Regions from separate parts of the Pseudarthrobacter sp. PH31-O2 genome, predicted to be linked through region 1. Evidence: predicted binding sites of a transcription regulator. Region 1 holds the regulator's gene; the other holds the start of a gene.

The links. Region 1 encodes Rex, which represses fermentation and respiration genes when NADH is low (regulators of the CRP and FNR family bind a similar motif). Its sites were predicted from a motif close to CTTGTGAANNNNTTCACAAG; they were not measured.
Region 2: QMG72_RS01755 (glyceraldehyde-3-phosphate dehydrogenase) is a predicted target of Rex. The motif match lies at 5,311-5,330, and genes of this name have one in related genera.

Annotation. Positions count from the first base shown of each region.
Region 1 covers NZ_JASIST010000009.1:137,720-145,420, reverse strand. Annotated here, with positions in the region: gene QMG72_RS14445 (cytochrome c biogenesis CcdA family protein) at 1-540, opposite strand, end outside; gene QMG72_RS14440 (TlpA family protein disulfide reductase) at 555-1,175, opposite strand; gene QMG72_RS14435 (histidine phosphatase family protein) at 1,178-1,843, opposite strand; gene QMG72_RS14430 (YceI family protein) at 2,055-2,603, shown strand; gene QMG72_RS14425 (chromosomal replication initiator protein DnaA) at 2,975-3,763, shown strand; gene QMG72_RS14420 (redox-sensing transcriptional repressor Rex) at 3,828-4,523, opposite strand; gene QMG72_RS14415 (glutaredoxin family protein) at 4,608-4,868, opposite strand; gene QMG72_RS14410 (HAD family hydrolase) at 4,981-5,799, shown strand; gene QMG72_RS14405 (hypothetical protein) at 5,868-5,993, opposite strand; gene QMG72_RS14400 (30S ribosomal protein bS22) at 6,008-6,106, opposite strand; gene QMG72_RS14395 (helix-turn-helix domain-containing protein) at 6,307-6,519, opposite strand; gene QMG72_RS14390 (3-deoxy-7-phosphoheptulonate synthase) at 6,706-7,701, opposite strand, start outside.
Region 2 covers NZ_JASIST010000001.1:401,087-408,787, reverse strand. Annotated here, with positions in the region: gene ppk2 (polyphosphate kinase 2) at 1-779, opposite strand, end outside; gene QMG72_RS01775 (1-phosphofructokinase family hexose kinase) at 914-1,894, shown strand; gene QMG72_RS01770 (hypothetical protein) at 1,891-2,199, shown strand; partial or broken gene QMG72_RS01765 (HNH endonuclease family protein) at 2,379-3,181, opposite strand; gene QMG72_RS01760 (TolC family protein) at 3,311-3,520, opposite strand; gene QMG72_RS01755 (glyceraldehyde-3-phosphate dehydrogenase) at 3,599-5,095, opposite strand; gene QMG72_RS01750 (hypothetical protein) at 5,445-5,597, shown strand; RNA gene rnpB (RNase P RNA component class A) at 5,694-6,087, opposite strand; gene QMG72_RS01740 (alpha/beta hydrolase) at 6,160-7,077, shown strand; gene QMG72_RS01735 (YaaA family protein) at 7,137-7,701, shown strand, end outside.

The sequences.
Region 1 (7,701 bases):
GTAGACGAACGCCAGGAAGGCTCCCTTGGCCGCCGAGGAACCACCGGAGAGGCTCAGCAGCTGGACCGCGGAGTAGGTGGGGCCGATGCACGGTGCCCAGCCGAGGCCGAAGGTGATGCCCAGCAGCGGCGCGCCCCACAGCCCGGCCGGCGGTTTCGATTGGATCTTGGCGTCGCGTTGGAGCCAGCCGAAGCCACCCATAAACACCACACCCATAACGACCACTAGGAGGCCCAGCACCTGGGTGATCCAGGCATTCTGGGTTCCGGTGATCAGCGTCCCCAGCTGGCCGAACGCCCCGCCGAGCAGGACAAAGACCACCGAGAAACCCAGGACAAAGAGCCCGATCCCCGCCAGCATGCGGCCGCGCCTCTGCTTCTGCAGGTCAACGCCGGTCAGTCCCGTGACGTAGCCCAGATAACCGGGGACCAGCGGAAGCACACACGGGGAAAGGAAAGAGACAAAGCCGGCCAGCAGCGCCACCGGGATGGCAAGCAGCAGTGAACCGCTCAGGATGGCTTCAGCGAAGGGGCTGTTCACAGTGCTCCTGCCCGCTACTCGGCCACGGCAGCGGCGATAAGGGACTTGAGGGTGCCCTTTTGGATCTCGCCAAGCACACGGGACGCCACGCGGCCCTGTTTGTCGAGCACAAGAGTGGTGGGCACGGCTCCCGGGGGGACCAGACCGGACACGGCCAGGAGCACAGCGCCGTCTTTGTCATTAAAACTCGGGTAGCTCAGGCTAAACGTCTTGTCGAAGGCGTCCGCGGTGGCCTTCTCGTCCCGGAGGTTGACCCCGAAGAACTGAACGCCCTGGCTCTTGAACTCCTGATGCAGCTCTTCGAGCGCGGGCGCCTCCACCCGGCACGGAGCGCAGGCCGCGAACCAGAAGTTGAGCACGGTGACCTGCCCGGGGAAGGCCTCTGCCGTTACCTCGGTACCGTCGAAGAGTGTGCCCTTGATGGCAACGGGGTTCTTGCGGTCGGCGGCCGCGAATTCCGTGACCGACCCGTCGCCGGCCACGTAGTTCTTGTTGTCGCCCGCCCTGGCCTGCTGGGCCAGGGCGTCCTCCTGCGCGCAGCCGGAGAGTCCCAGCACGACGGCGAGCGCCGCGCCGCCGGCCGTCAGGACGTTGCGGCGGCTCACGGGCGACGCGGCCGTGTGGTTTCGGTTCATGCTCAAGCTCCAGGGGTGCTGGAGGCACCGGGAAGAAGGGCTGCCGCGGGTTCGCTGTACTCGACCCGCAGGAGGTTCCCGGCGTCGCCGAACACCAACGAGGTGACCGAAGTCAGGGTGCATTCACGTTTGCGCGGATCATGCCAGAGCGGTTTACCCTCGGCGCTGAGCCGGGTGGCCCAGATGGGCAGCTGGTGGCTGACGAGGATGGCCTCTGCGCCCGTTCCACCGAGTTCGATGGCGCGGAGCCGGGCGTCCTGTACTGCGGCCATAACCCGGGCCGCCTGGTCCTTATAGGACTCGCCCCAGGAGGGCCGGAACGGGTTGCGCAGCATCGGCCAGTGCTTCGGCTTGAGGATCTCCGCCTTGTCGACGTGGAGGCCCTCGAAATAATTGGCCGCCTCGATAATCCGCGCCTCGGTGGTGATGTCGAGGTTTAGCGCCTCGGCGATGGGCTGCGCCGTTTCCTGGGCGCGGGTCAGCGGCGAGGCGGCGAGGTGGACGATCTTTGCCCCCTGGGCAGAGCTGGCACGGAAGTGGTCAGCGAGCGTCCGGGCCATCTCCCGGCCAAGATCGGAGAGGTGGAATTCGGGCAGCCTGCCGTACAGGACGCCCTCGGGGTTGTAGACCTCGCCGTGGCGGAGCAAATGGACAGTGGCTTGGGGCATGTGTACCAGTTTCTCAAAGGGCAGGGCTAATGACGAAATCTTCTACAAGAAGTAGAACTCAAGAGTTTTCAGAAATGTTCCCCGGGGTTGGAATAAAAGATGCAAATGCATGTTTATACTGGGTGCAGCGCTTAGTTGAGACTTCAACCAATGAAGTTTCAGCTGACGATCAGACCTACCGTACGACCCACCCGACTCAAGGAGAAACACCATGGCACTTCCCACTAACGTCACCACCGGCACCTGGACCCTTGACAACTCGCACAGCGAGATTGCCTTCACCGTCCGCCACGCCGGCATCAGCAAGGTCCGCGGCCAGTTCAAGGATGCGGAGGCCACCCTTGGCCTCGCCGAGAACGTGGCCGAGTCCACGGTCCACGCCACGATCAAGACCGCCAGCTTCGACTCCGGCGACGCAAACCGCGACGGCCACGTGCGCGGCGAAGACTTCTTCGACGTCGAGAAGTTCCCGGAAATCTCCTTCGTTTCCACCGGCATCGTGCCCAAGGGCGACAGCTATGAACTCCAGGGCGAGCTCACCATCAAGGGTGTCACCCGCCCCGTGGCCCTGGCGACCGAGTTCAACGGCGTTGCCGTCGACCCCTTCGGCATGACCCGCGCCGGCCTGTCCGCAGAAACCACAATCAGCCGCAAGGACTTCGGCCTGACCTGGAACGCGGTCCTCGAAGCCGGCGGTGTCCTCGTCAGTGACAAGGTGGCCGTCAACCTCGAACTGGCCTTCATCGCCCCCGCAGCCTAGCCGGCAGCTAACCACCGGCCGGCCGGCTCCGGCGCCGGCCGCTTACACCCCGCTTCATCCCCGTGACGGAGCGGGGTGTTGCGTTAAGTCGGCGGCCGGGGCTTTGTCGAATCGGCCGCGTTTGGGCGGCACCCACCCCATGGCCTCCGGGTCGGGACTGCTAGCCGGAGCTTCCCGGGTTCGCCATGCCGGAGAGCCCCGGTGATGGCCCGTTGACGGCCAGGTGACGGCCCGGCCACGCGCAGAGAATACGCCTCGAGAATGATCCGCGCGGGCACCGGCCCGCGGTACGGTGGGAGGAATCCAGGCTGGGGGCAGGGCAGGAATCTGTTTCCGGTATCCGAACCAGAGTGCCATGCAAAGGAACGCCCATGAGTATCCCGCCCGTCCCGCCGTCAAACCCGGACTCCCCCGCCCCCGGCGAACAGCCGGCGCCCCACTACGGCCAGAACGATCCCCAGCACGGCCAGCAGCCGCCCTCCGCCCCGCAGTACGGCCAGGTGTCGCCTGCCGCTCCGGAGTATGGCCAGGCGCCCTCGGCACCGCCCTACGGCCAGCAGGCTGCCCCGCAGTACGGCCAAAACTCCCCGCAGGCCCCGCAGTACGGCCAGAACCCGCCGCCGTATGGACAGCCGCAGTACAACCAGCCGCAGTACAACCAGTCCCCCTATGCCCAGTACCCCTCCGGGCAGCTGCAGGCCAAACCCGCCATGCCGCAGCTGGTCAACACCGCTTTCTGGCTCATCGTCGCATCGGGCGCGGTGTGGATCATCTCCCTGCTGCTGGCGGTCGGCACCCTGGACACTCCCGGAACGCGGGCCATGTTTGAACAGCAGATGTCTGCCAGCGGGGCTGATATCCGGTTCGAAGACCTCAGGGGTGCCCTGGTGGGCAGCATCGTGGTCTTCGCAGTGATCAGCGCCGGGCTCTATGCCCTCGTGGCCTTGAACGTGCGCAAAGGCAAAAACTGGGCCAGGATCCTGGGCACCGTCTTCGCTGCCCTCTCCCTGTTCAGCCTCTTCCCGCTCAGCATCGGCACCCTGGCAGTCCTGCTGGGCATCGCCGGCATCGTGATGTTGTACCTGCCGGCAACGGCCCCGTACTTCAGCAAGCAGCAGCCGTTCGCCAACCCCTATGGGCAGCCGGGCAAACCGAACTAGCGCGCACCAGCTACTAGCCGGGCAACGGCGCAAGGGGCGCGGGAGCCGGACGGGCTGACTTTAACTAGCCAGCAACCTCCGGGTCCTGCGCCCTTTGTGCGTGGTAGGCGAGGATCTGCAGTTCGGTGGCCATATCCACTTTTCTCAGGTTGACCCCCGGCGGAACCTGCAGCATCACCGGGGCAAAACTGAGAATGCTTCGCACCCCGGCGGCAATCACCCGCTCGCAGACGTCCTGTGCAACGGCGGCCGGCAGGGCCAGCACTACCATGTTCGCGCCCGTGCGTTGCAGTACCGGCTCCAGGTCGGCGGCGTCGCTGACCCGCAGCCAGCCCACTTCGCTGCCCACCACCATCTGGTCCGCATCGAAGATCGCCACAATATCGAAGCCCCGGGATTCGAAGCCACCGTACCGGGCCAGCGCCTTACCCAGGTTTCCGGCGCCGACGATGGCCACTTTCCAGTCGTGCGTCAGGCCCAGGGCCGCTGCTATATGCCTGTTGAGGAACTGCACTTCGTAGCCCACGCCGCGGGTCCCGTAGGACCCGACGTAGGAAAGGTCTTTGCGGAGGGTGGAGGAGCTGACGCCCGAGGCCTCGGCCAGCGACTCGGACGAGACGCGGTCAACCCCCTCCGCAAGCAAGGTGGTCAGGGCGCGCAGATAGATGGTCAGCCGGGACACGGCCGCGGGCGGAATCTGCTTGGCGGCAGTCCCTGATCCCCCCGGCACGGCCTCAGGGGATGAATCCAGCGAAGTCACTATCTGCTCCATTGAGTCGCGTTGTGACTTCCACTCTAGGGCCCCCGCAGTTCGGCGAACAAAGCGCCCGGCTCCGGCGACGGGTCAGGGCTGCTGGCCCAGCGCCCGCCGCAGCGTCCGGTCCAGCCGGACTTCGTCGATCTTCCAGAAGTCCCGCTGGACACCATCCACCAGCACCACGGGAATCTCCTCGGCAAAGCGCTCCCGCAGTTCGGCGTCGTCGTCCACCAGCTGTTCGCGCCATCCGATTCCCAGGCTCTTTGTGACGCGGTCGACGGCGGCGCGCGCCGCCGAGCACAGGTGGCAGTCAGCTTTGGTGATGAGGACGACGTCGGGGCTTGGCATGGCTCCACGGTAGCCCGGCGGCCCGTCCGGCGTCGACGCCGCCGCGGAGCCAAGCCACTCCGCGGTGAGCCGCCGGGACAAAACCGGACCCGTCGGTGACTAGACTCGTGGCATGTCCGAAGAGAAGTACGCCGCCGCGGCCGCAGAACCTGCTGCCGCGGCGCAGCACGGCGAAGCCGCGTTCTTCGACGTCGACAACACCCTGATGCGCGGGGCCAGCCTGTTCCATGTGGCCCGCAAAATGCACCAGCGCGGGGCATTCACCCTCCGCGAGGCGGCCGGGATCGGCTGGAAGCAACTGATGTTTGTGCTCCGCGGCGAGAAAATGGATGACGTCCACGCCGTCCGGGATACCGCCCTGGCGCTCGCCGCCGGTATCACCGTTGCGGACATCGAGGCACTCGGCGAAGAAGTCTATGACGAAATGATTGAATCCCGGATCTGGCCGGGCGCCAAGGCGCTGGCGGAGCAGCACCTCCGGGTAGGCCGCCGGGTCTGGCTTGTCACGGCGACGCCGATCGAGGTGGCCACGGTGATCTCCACCAGGCTGGGCCTCACCGGAGCCCTCGGCACCGTGGGCGAAATCGTGGACGGGTCCTACACCGGGCGGCTGGTCGGCGAAATCCTGCATGGTCCCGCCAAAGCGGTGGCCGTCAGGGCGGTAGCCGATGCCGAGGGCCTGGACCTGGCCCGGTGCTGGGCCTACAGCGATTCGCACAACGACATCCCGCTGCTGAGCATGGTGGGCCACCCCGTGGCCATCAACCCGGATTCCCGGCTCCGCCGTCACGCCCGCGAACACAACTGGCCGGTCTACGACTTCCGTTCCGGCCGCCGCGCCGCCACCCTGGGGCTCAAGGCCGCCACGGTTGGCGGCGCCGTCTACGGCCTCTGGCGGGGGTTCTCCCGCTTCCGCGGCCCCTCTATCTGACCGCGGACATCCCTGCCACGCCGCTTTCCGACGCGCTTCTACCCGGGCGGTGCACTTCGGGCCGAGCGCTACGCGAATCCGTACGTCGCTCGCGTTTCCTTGCGGCGCCTGCGCCAGCGCGCGTCCGGCGTCGCCAGCTGGCGCGACAAGCCAAAGAAAATGCCCGCTGCCGGGAAGGCAACGGGCATTGACATAGTGCGAAGTATTTCTACTTCTTATTGCGACGCTGGTGGCGCGTCTTGCGAAGCAGCTTGCGGTGCTTCTTCTTGGCCATACGCTTGCGACGCTTCTTAATAACTGAACCCACGAAAGTTCCTTACCGGCTAGATGCAGTACCTGCCTGTTGGAAAGGATCCGCGGGCTAAGCAGCAGACTGTACAACTGACAGGTTCTTACAATGACGTAAAACGTTCCTTAACAGGGTACCGCCTATCGGGGGCAGACTACGACCGCAGACCGGCCCGGGCGGCCGGACGCTGTGATTTCCGGTGAAAAGAACGCAGGGAATCAGGCCGTTTCCGTGTGTCCGTCGACGACAGCGCCCTTGAGGTACTGCTCCACGGCGGTTTCCGGCACCCGGTAGGAGCGCCCGAACCGGACTGCCGGCATCTCGCCGGAATGAACAAGCCGGTACACGGTCATTTTGGACACCCGCATCACGTCCGCGACTTCAGCCACGGTCAAGAAGCGGGCGTTGGAGAAGTTAGCCTCCGAAGACATTTCCCTGTTTCCTTTACTCAAGCGAACGGCAGCCGCATCTGAACGACATGGCGGTGTGCCGATGCTGAGCCATCAAACAACCATGTGTTAGATACTCTAGGGGCTGATGGTGCCAATGTGAAAGAGTTACCGCTAAGCTGCCGGCGCTCGGACTGATTTCCCCTGGCTGTCCGGGCGCGCCAATGTTTAGGCGCGGGTCCGGCGCACACGAGCGGAATCCGCCAGCGACGCCAACACCGATTCCGTAACATCCCAGTCCATGCAGGCGTCCGTCACGCTCTGGCCGTAGACCAACTTGTCCGTTCCGGCGGCATGCTCGGCAACGTCAAGGCTTTGCGCCCCGCCGACCAGGAAGCTCTCCAGCATCACGCCGGCAATGGCTCCCCCCATGCTGCCGCCGCCCGCCAGCCGGGCGCCGATTTCCAGGGCAACTTCAGCCTGCCGGCGGTGATCCTTGCCGCTGTTGGCATGGCTCGCATCAACGATCAGCCGGGGGTTCAGCCGCGTGGCGGCCAATTTGGCGGTGGCGACCTCGATGTCCACGACGGAGTAGTTCGGTCCTCCGCGTCCGCCGCGGAGGATGATGTGGGTGTCCGGGTTGCCGGCGGTGGCGACCAGTGCGGCCCGGCCTGCACCGTCGATCCCGAGGAACGCCTGGGCGGCTGCCGCGGCACTGCACGCGTCGAGCGCCACCTGCAGGTCGCCGTCGGTCCCGTTCTTGAAGCCGATCGGCATCGACAGCCCGGACGCCAGCTGGCGGTGGATCTGGCTCTCCGTGGTGCGGGCACCGATCGCGCCCCAGGCGACGAGGTCCGCCATGTACTGCGGGCTGATGGGTTCCAGGAACTCCGTGGCGGCGGGGAGACCGAGCCCGGTGACCTGGCGCAGGAAAGACCGGGCCGCTCGCAGGCCTGCGGCGATGTCGTGGCTGCCGTCCAGCCGGGGGTCATTGATTAGGCCCTTCCACCCCACAGTGGTGCGGGGCTTCTCGAAGTAGGTGCGCATTACGATCAGCAGGTCTTCGCGGTGCCTCTCGGCCTGGCTGACCAGCCGGCGGGCGTATTCCAGGCCAGCCTCGGGGTCGTGGATGGAGCAGGGGCCAACAATAACCAGCAGGCGGTCGTCGACGCCGTCCATCACGGCGCGGACCTCGTCCCGGCCGCGGGCCACGACGTCGGCCAG
Region 2 (7,701 bases), on a different contig from region 1:
ATCCGAACCTCGGTGTAGTCGATCCCGGCGAGCAGATGGGCGATCATGTTGATCCGGGCCCGGCGCTTGTCCTCGGCCTCGACTACATACCAGGGCGAGTCGGCGGTGTCCGTCTGCATAAACATGTCGTCCTTGGCCCGGGAATAGTCTTCCCAACGGAGGATCGCTTCCCGGTCCATCGGCGAAAGCTTCCATTGCCGCATCGGATCATCCAGCCGCGATTTGAACCGGCGTTCCTGTTCCGCATGGCTGATCGAAAACCAGTACTTGAACATCAGAATGCCGTCCTGGATCAGCAGGCGTTCAAAGACGGGGCATTGGGCCATAAAACGCTTGTGTTCCGCTGGTGTGCAGAATCCCATCACATGTTCGACGCCGGCGCGGTTGTACCAGGAGCGGTCCATCAGGACGATCTCCCCGGCCGCGGGAAGATGCTCCACATAACGCTGGAAATACCATTCGCCGCGCTGCCGGTCCGTCGGGGCGGGCAACGCCACAATCCGGGCAACACGAGGATTCAAGTATTCGGTAACCCGCTTGATAGCGCTGCCCTTACCGGCGGCGTCGCGTCCCTCGAAAATCACCAGGACGCGCGCTCCGGTGCTGCGGACCCATTCCTGCAATGAAACGAGTTCGGCCTGGAGCCGGGCCAGCTCGGCCTCGTAGACGCCCAGGGGCAATCGTCCGGAGGGTCCGGCGGCATCTCCCTTGGCGCGCTTGCGATCATCCTGTGAGGTGCCGGAGCCAGCCTTGCCGCCGCCGGCCTTGCGATGTGCCATGGTCCCCGTTCCACCTTCCGCGGCGGGATCTCCTGCCGCGTGCCCTGCCGTGCCCATTCTTGCCGAGCAATGGACAGCCCACAAGAGGCCGTCCGGCCGGGTACACCGGCGGTGCGCAGCCCTATGCTTAGGCCATGCCAGACCCCAGACCGACGCCAATGCAGCCGATCCTCACACTCACCGTAAATCCCGCGCTGGACCTCAGTACTGCCACGGAGCATGTCATCAGTGGCCACAAGATGCGGTGCGGCGCAAGCCGCCTGGACCCGGGCGGCGGCGGGGTCAATGTCTCGCGGGTGGTGCAGCGCCTGGGCGGCCGCACCCTGGCCATCTACACCGCCGGCGGACCCACCGGAGAGGCATACCGCAGGCTGATCGAGGCCGAACGCGTTCCCACCCTCGCCGTGCCGATCCACGGCAATACCCGGGAGGACTTCACGGTCGATGAGACCACCACCGGCAAGCAGTTCCGTTTTGTCCTCCAGGGCCCCGAATTGACTGAGACCGAATGGCGTTTGTGCCTGGCACTGGTGGCGGATTCACTGCCCGCCGGCGGCTATATCGTGGCCAGCGGCAGCCTCCCGCCGGGGGTTCCGGACGACTTCTACGCCCGCGTGGCACGGCTGGCGAGGCGCCATGGTGCGCGCTGCATCGTGGACGCGTCCGGTCCGGCGCTGGCCGAAGCCCTCGCCGAGGGGGTATTCCTGGTGAAGCCAAGCCGGCGTGAACTGGGGTTGCACTTTGGCACAACTCTGGAGGGCGAAGAGAGCGAAGTCGAGGCTGCCGCGGCGTTGGTTGCTGACGGCGCCGCGGAACATGTCGCCTTAACGCTTGGCGGCGAAGGAGCCGTACTCGCCTCGGAGTCCGGGATCCTTCGGCTGGCCGTACCGCGGGTGCAGGTTCGCAGCACCGTCGGAGCCGGGGACAGCTTCCTCGCCGCTTTTGTGCTCCGGCTGGCCCAGGGCCGCACCCTGGCGGAGTCGCTCCGGGCCGCGGTCGCTGCCGGGAGCGCTACGGTGACCACACCGGCCACCGAGCTTTGCCGCCGCGATGAGGTCGAACGCCTGGAGGCCGAACTCAACATCCGGGCCGCCGACGGGATCCCCGCAGAGTGAAGCTGCGACCGGCTCCCCTGGCGCTCGGGCTGCTGTTTGCTGCGGGAACGGCCGGCTGCTCGGGCTCCGCGCCAACGCCCTGCCCTGCCCTTGCGTGGTTCAACTCCCTGAGTGTGACCTTGGACGGCAATTCTCAATTGGTGAGCCTGGTCGAGTTCTGCGCGGAGGACGTCTGTTCGGTGCGCTACGCCGCAGGCGGCGGCGTCCTGGCCCGGCGCGAAGTACAGCTGGACTGGACCAGGGTGGGCGGCAGCGAAGCATGCGGCGGTCCGGCAACAGCCGGCCCCGTCAGGCTCACCATCTAAGCACGCTGCGGCCCGTGCCGGTTCTTCCCGGGGAGGGGAGGGAGCCGCTTGGCCAGCCAGCTCAGGGTCAACAGCTCAAAGTCACTCCAGCTGCCTTTCCGGGGCGGACACCGCCGTGTCCTGAAGCTCGTCCGGAGCCACACCAGGACCGCGCGGTCATCCGGCCGGGCGCACGCAGCCTACCGGGCAGCCGGCACAACAGTCTGCTGTCCGGGACAGGTGGCGAGGATCCGTTTTATGGCCTCCTTCTCCGCCGGGGTGACCCACAACAGGTAGGCAGCCTTGACCGATATTTGCCGGGCCACGTAGTGGCAACGCAAGGCCTTGTTCGGTGGAAGCCAGGTCGCGGCGTCGGATGCACTCTTGTCCTGGTTCGCAGCCCCGTCGACGGCGATCAGGTTCAGCGGATCGTTTGCCAGATGCTCCCGCTGCCCGGCGCTCAACTGCTGGGCACCCTTCTGCCAGGCGTCGCCCAGGGCCACAACATGGTCGATCTGTACGTCTTTGCTGCTCCCGCTTCCCCGCCGGAACCTGATCTGCTGGCCGGTGTATGGTTCCCGGAGCGTTCCGGCGGCCACCTGGCAGGTGGATCCCCCGGTGAACTCGAGGTCCGAAAGGTCGCGGCGAAGGATGTCGTTTCGGGTATCGCAACCGTTCAGGTCCACGTCGAGCCATGCCTGGCCGAATGCCCCTCGGTCATAGTCGGCCCGGGCTGCCCGGCCCTTGACCGCCAGCGTTTCGAGCAGCACAGCAGCGGAGCCGGCCGGAACGGGACGCACAGAAGCGACCGCATTCATCCAGCGCGCCGCCAGCACCGGCGCCTCGCCGGGCCCCCCTCCGGGGGTTCCACAGCCGCGAACTGCCCGGCGGTGAAAAACCAGCCGAGCCCCGCTGCTACGGCGAGGGCCACTGCGGCAAGCAGGGCCCACGCCTGGCGGGACCGCCGTCGTGACTGCCGGAATTCCGGCCATGTCCGGGTCACACCCGCACCAGGGCACACTGCCGGGTGCCGGTCCGTTCCGGGGCGGGACGACTTCCTTCCACCCCTGAAGGCTAAATCCGGTCTCCGCCGCCGCCGCAGTTTTCCACAGTGTGGAGGACAGGTGCCCGGCTAGTTCTCCTTCGTCACCCGCACAAGGTCCTCGTTGGCGAGGGACATCAGGGATTCGAGTTGCTGGACCCGCGCCTCGTCTACCTCCCCGGCCGCATACTTGGTGCGTGCATCGTCGAGGAGCCGCTTGGCTTCCTTAACGTTCCGGTGCGCGACGTCCAACGCGTGTTCAAGAGTGGTTTCGTGGTCTACTGCCGGGTTTTGTTCCATTGAACCATTGTGGTGCGCATTCCAGGTCGATTCCAGCGGACCGGCCGGGAATGCGCCACAGAGTTCAGAAATGTCCGGTCAGGCGGTGACCTCAACGGGAAGACCGGCTGCCTGCAGGGTGGCAGCCGCGTCCTTGGCGGGGAACGACGGCGGGTTCACGCCGGCCATTTCCTCCATAACGCGGACCACCTGGCAGCTGTAGCCGAACTCGTTGTCGTACCAGACGTAGAGGATAACGTTCTTGTCGTTGGTGATGGTGGCAAGGCCGTCGATTATTCCTGCCCGGCGTGAGCCGACGAAGTCGGTGGAGACAACCTCTGGCGAATCGATGTAGTCGAGCTGCTTGCGCAGCTCCGAGTGCAGCGACATTTCCCGAAGGTAGTCGTTGACCTCATCCTTGGTGGTGCCGTTTTCCAGGCTCAGGTTCAGGATGGCCAGGGACACGTCCGGGGTGGGCACGCGGATGGAACTTCCCGTAAGCTTGCCGAGCAGCTCCGGCAGCGCCTTGGCCACTGCCGTGGCGGCACCGGTCTCGGTGATCACCATATTCAGGGCGGCGGAGCGTCCGCGCCGATCACCCTTGTGGAAGTTATCGATCAGGTTCTGGTCGTTGGTGAAGGAGTGGACGGTTTCCACATGGCCGTGGACGACGCCGTACCGGTCGTTGATCGCCTTCAGGACGGGAGTGATGGCATTGGTGGTGCAGGAAGCCGCGGAGACAATCCTGTCCGCATCAGTGATCGTTGAGTGGTTGATGCCGTGAACGATGTTCTTCAGCTCGCCCTTGCCCGGAGCAGTTAGCAGAACCCGGGATGCGCCCTTGCTCTTGAGGTGCTGGGAGAGTCCGTCGGCGTCGCGCCAGCGTCCCGTGTTGTCGACGACGAGTGCGTTGTGGATGCCGTAGGCGGTGTAGTCGATGGTGGCGGGGTTGTCCGAGTAGATGACCTGGATCTGGACGCCGTTCGCGGTGATGGTGTCGTTTTCGAGGTCCACCTTGATGGTGCCTTCGAAGGAACCGTGGACCGAGTCGCGGCGCAGCAGGCTTGCACGCTTGGCAAGGTCGTTGTCCGAACCGCGGCGGACCACAATAGCGCGCAGCCGCAGCCCATGCCCGCCGCCGGCCTTTTCGATCAGGAGCCGGGCCAGGAGCCGGCCGATGCGGCCAAATCCGTAGAGGACGACGTCGGTGCTGGTGCGGTCGTCGGCGCCGCGCTTGCCCACAACATCGGCCAGCTCCGCACGGAGGAATTCGTCCAGGGTGGCACCGTTGCCCTCGACGCGGTACTTCTCGGTGAGGCGGGCGACGTCGATGGCTGCGGCGCCGAGGTCCAGCGTAGTCAGGGCGTCCAGCAGCGGGGCGGTCTCCTCAAGACGTAGTTCTTCCTTGCTCATCCGACGGGCGAAGCGGTGTGCCTTCAGGATGTTCATAGTGGACTTGTTGATCAGGCTGCGGCCGTGGATGGACGTCACCACGTTGTTCTCGCGGTACAGCCGGCCGATCACCGGGATCATGGCCTCGGCGAGCGCCTCCCGGCCCATCCACGTATCAAGACAAGAATCTGACGTCTGGCTCACAGAAATACCTTCCTAAAATCCACCACATACGGCGCCGTATGCGGAAGTCGGCTGCCGGAGGGTATCCGGAACCTGGGCTCCGGGGATTCGGTCCACCCCGGGCGCACGTGTCAAGCAAAAGAAAAGCCGCCGGCTGCGAACGCAGACCCGACGGCAGAACATCTACGTTCATCCTCCATTCTACCGGCGGCCCGGAAGGGACCGGTGCCCCGTTACGCGTGAAATGACTCACACGCGGCCCGGGTTCGCCCGTCGTGCCCACCGGCACACCCAACGCCGGACAGCTGCGACGCCGGGCTCTGGCGCCCTCCGGCCTAAGCAGCTGCACGCTACCCTCTAGGATGTTCCTATGGGACTAATAATCACTCTACTTATCATCTGGCTCGTTTTGTCCGTCCTCGGCTTTGTCGTCAAGGGCCTTGTCTGGCTGGCCGTCGTTGGCCTGATCCTCTTTGTGGCAACCGGCGTCTGGGGCTGGGTGAAGCGGAAGGCCAAGGCCTAACACTGACCTTGGTCCATACCGGCGGCGGTGCGCGGCAGCGTGCGCCACAGCGCGCCGCGGGGGTTTGTCGTCACGCGGCCTAACCGGTGGTGTGGGTGGATGGGTTGACCGATACGCCGGGTTCTGTGTTCCCGCGCCGTTGCCAGCACAGGAATAGCGGCCATCCATCTACGAACGCCGTTGCCGGCGCCCTCCAGCAGCCTACCCGGACACTCGGGCGGGCAGCCCTCAAACGTGTCCTGTCTGACCTTGCTCCGGGTGGGGTTTACCTAGCCTTCCCGGTCACCCGGGAAGCTGGTGGTCTCTTACACCACCGTTTCACCCTTACCTGCCCTGCCGGCTGTGCAAGCACACCCGGCACGCAGGCGGTCTGTTCTCTGTGGCACTGGCCTGCGGGTTACCCCGAGTGGGCGTTACCCACCACCCTGCCCTGCGGAGCCCGGACGTTCCTCGAGCCACTTGCGTGACGCGCGGCCGCCTAGTCAACCCATCCGCCGTCTATTCTACGGTCACTGCCGGCCGGCCCGGCAACACCTCCGGCGGCCGGGCCTATGATCGGGGAATGGACGCGCCAGAACTGAGCCGGCGCCGTTTGCTGGAGCTGGCGGGAATCGGAGTGGGTGCGTCCGCCCTGGCAGCCTGCGCTCCCGGAACCCCACCCCCTGCCGCGCCACCGGCCGCGCCGCCTGCGGGTCCCGCGGGTGGGCCGGCGAACCCGACGGCGGGTTCGGCCCGGACGCCTGCTGTCCCGTTGACCGTCCGGACCAGGATGGGATCATTTGTTTCGGTGTTCCGCCCCGGAATCAGCACCGGCTGGTCACTGGCCGCCCCCGAAGCCCCGCCCGGCGCGGCGCAGCCCGATCTGCCGCTGGCGGTATTCCTGCACGGTCTCGGCGGCAGCCACACGGTGCTGCTGGAGGAACTGGCCGCCCACGAGGCGCTTCGGCGGCACCTCGACGCCGGCGGTCTGCCCTTCGGGATAGCCGCCGTGGACGGCGGAAACAGCTGGTGGCACCCCCGCGCTGACGGCAGCGACACCCAGGCAATGCTGATCCAGGAGTTCATTCCGTTCCTCGGCGGCCAGGGGTACAACCTTGGCCGGATCGGCCTCTTTGGCCTCTCGATGGGCGGCTTCGGTTCGCTGCTGCTCGCCTCGCAGGGCCGCTTGCCCGGTGTACGGGCCGTCGCAGCCATGAGTCCGGCTCTCTGGGACCACTACGACCCGCGCACCGACAGCGCCTTCGACGGTCCGGACGACTTTGCGGCCCATAACGTGTTCGCGCTCCGCCCAAGACTCGCAGCGCTGCCCAAACGAATCGACTGCGGGACCACGGACACCCTTGCCGGAACGGTTCGCCAGTACCGGGAGGGGCTCCCGGGCGCCGTCGAGGGCGGCTTCCAGCCCGGCGGCCACGACTCCGGCTATTGGCGCTCCGTCCTCCCCGAGGTCTTGTCCTTCCTGGGCCGGAACCTGGCCTGAACCTCGGTCGGAAGCTGCCGGCGGCCGGCCCGCGCAGGACGCGCCGCTAAGCTTGGACGGTGCTGATTCTGCTGCCGCCCTCCGAAGGCAAGACTCCCGCCACGGCCGGCGACGCCGTCGACTGGGCCACCTTGAGCTTCCCCGAATTGAACAGCTACCGTGCCAAGGTGCTGGCGGGCCTTGGTACGGTCAGCGCCCACGAGGACGCCCTGGCGCTGTTGGGCGTTGGCGCCTCCCTCTGGGCCGACGTCGAGCGGAACACCAGGCTGCACGCCGAACCGGCAGCCCCGGCCCACCAGGTCTACTCAGGGGTGCTCTACGACGCCTTGGACTACAACAGCCTCACGCCTTCGCAGCGGAAAAAAGCGGACGCATCCGTGCTGGTCATTTCGGCACTCTGGGGTGCCATCCACTTCGGGGACCGGGTGCCGGCGTATCGGTTGTCAATGACCGCTGCGTTGCCCGACGTCGGACGCCTGGCATCTTTTTGGAAGCCGCACCTCAGCGCGGCGCTCGCGACCGTCACCGCTGGCGAACTGCTTGTGGACTGCCGTTCCAGCACGTACGCCGCCGCGTGGGCTCCGCCGCCGCCGCAGACCGTGGCCGTGAACGTGTTTACCGAGG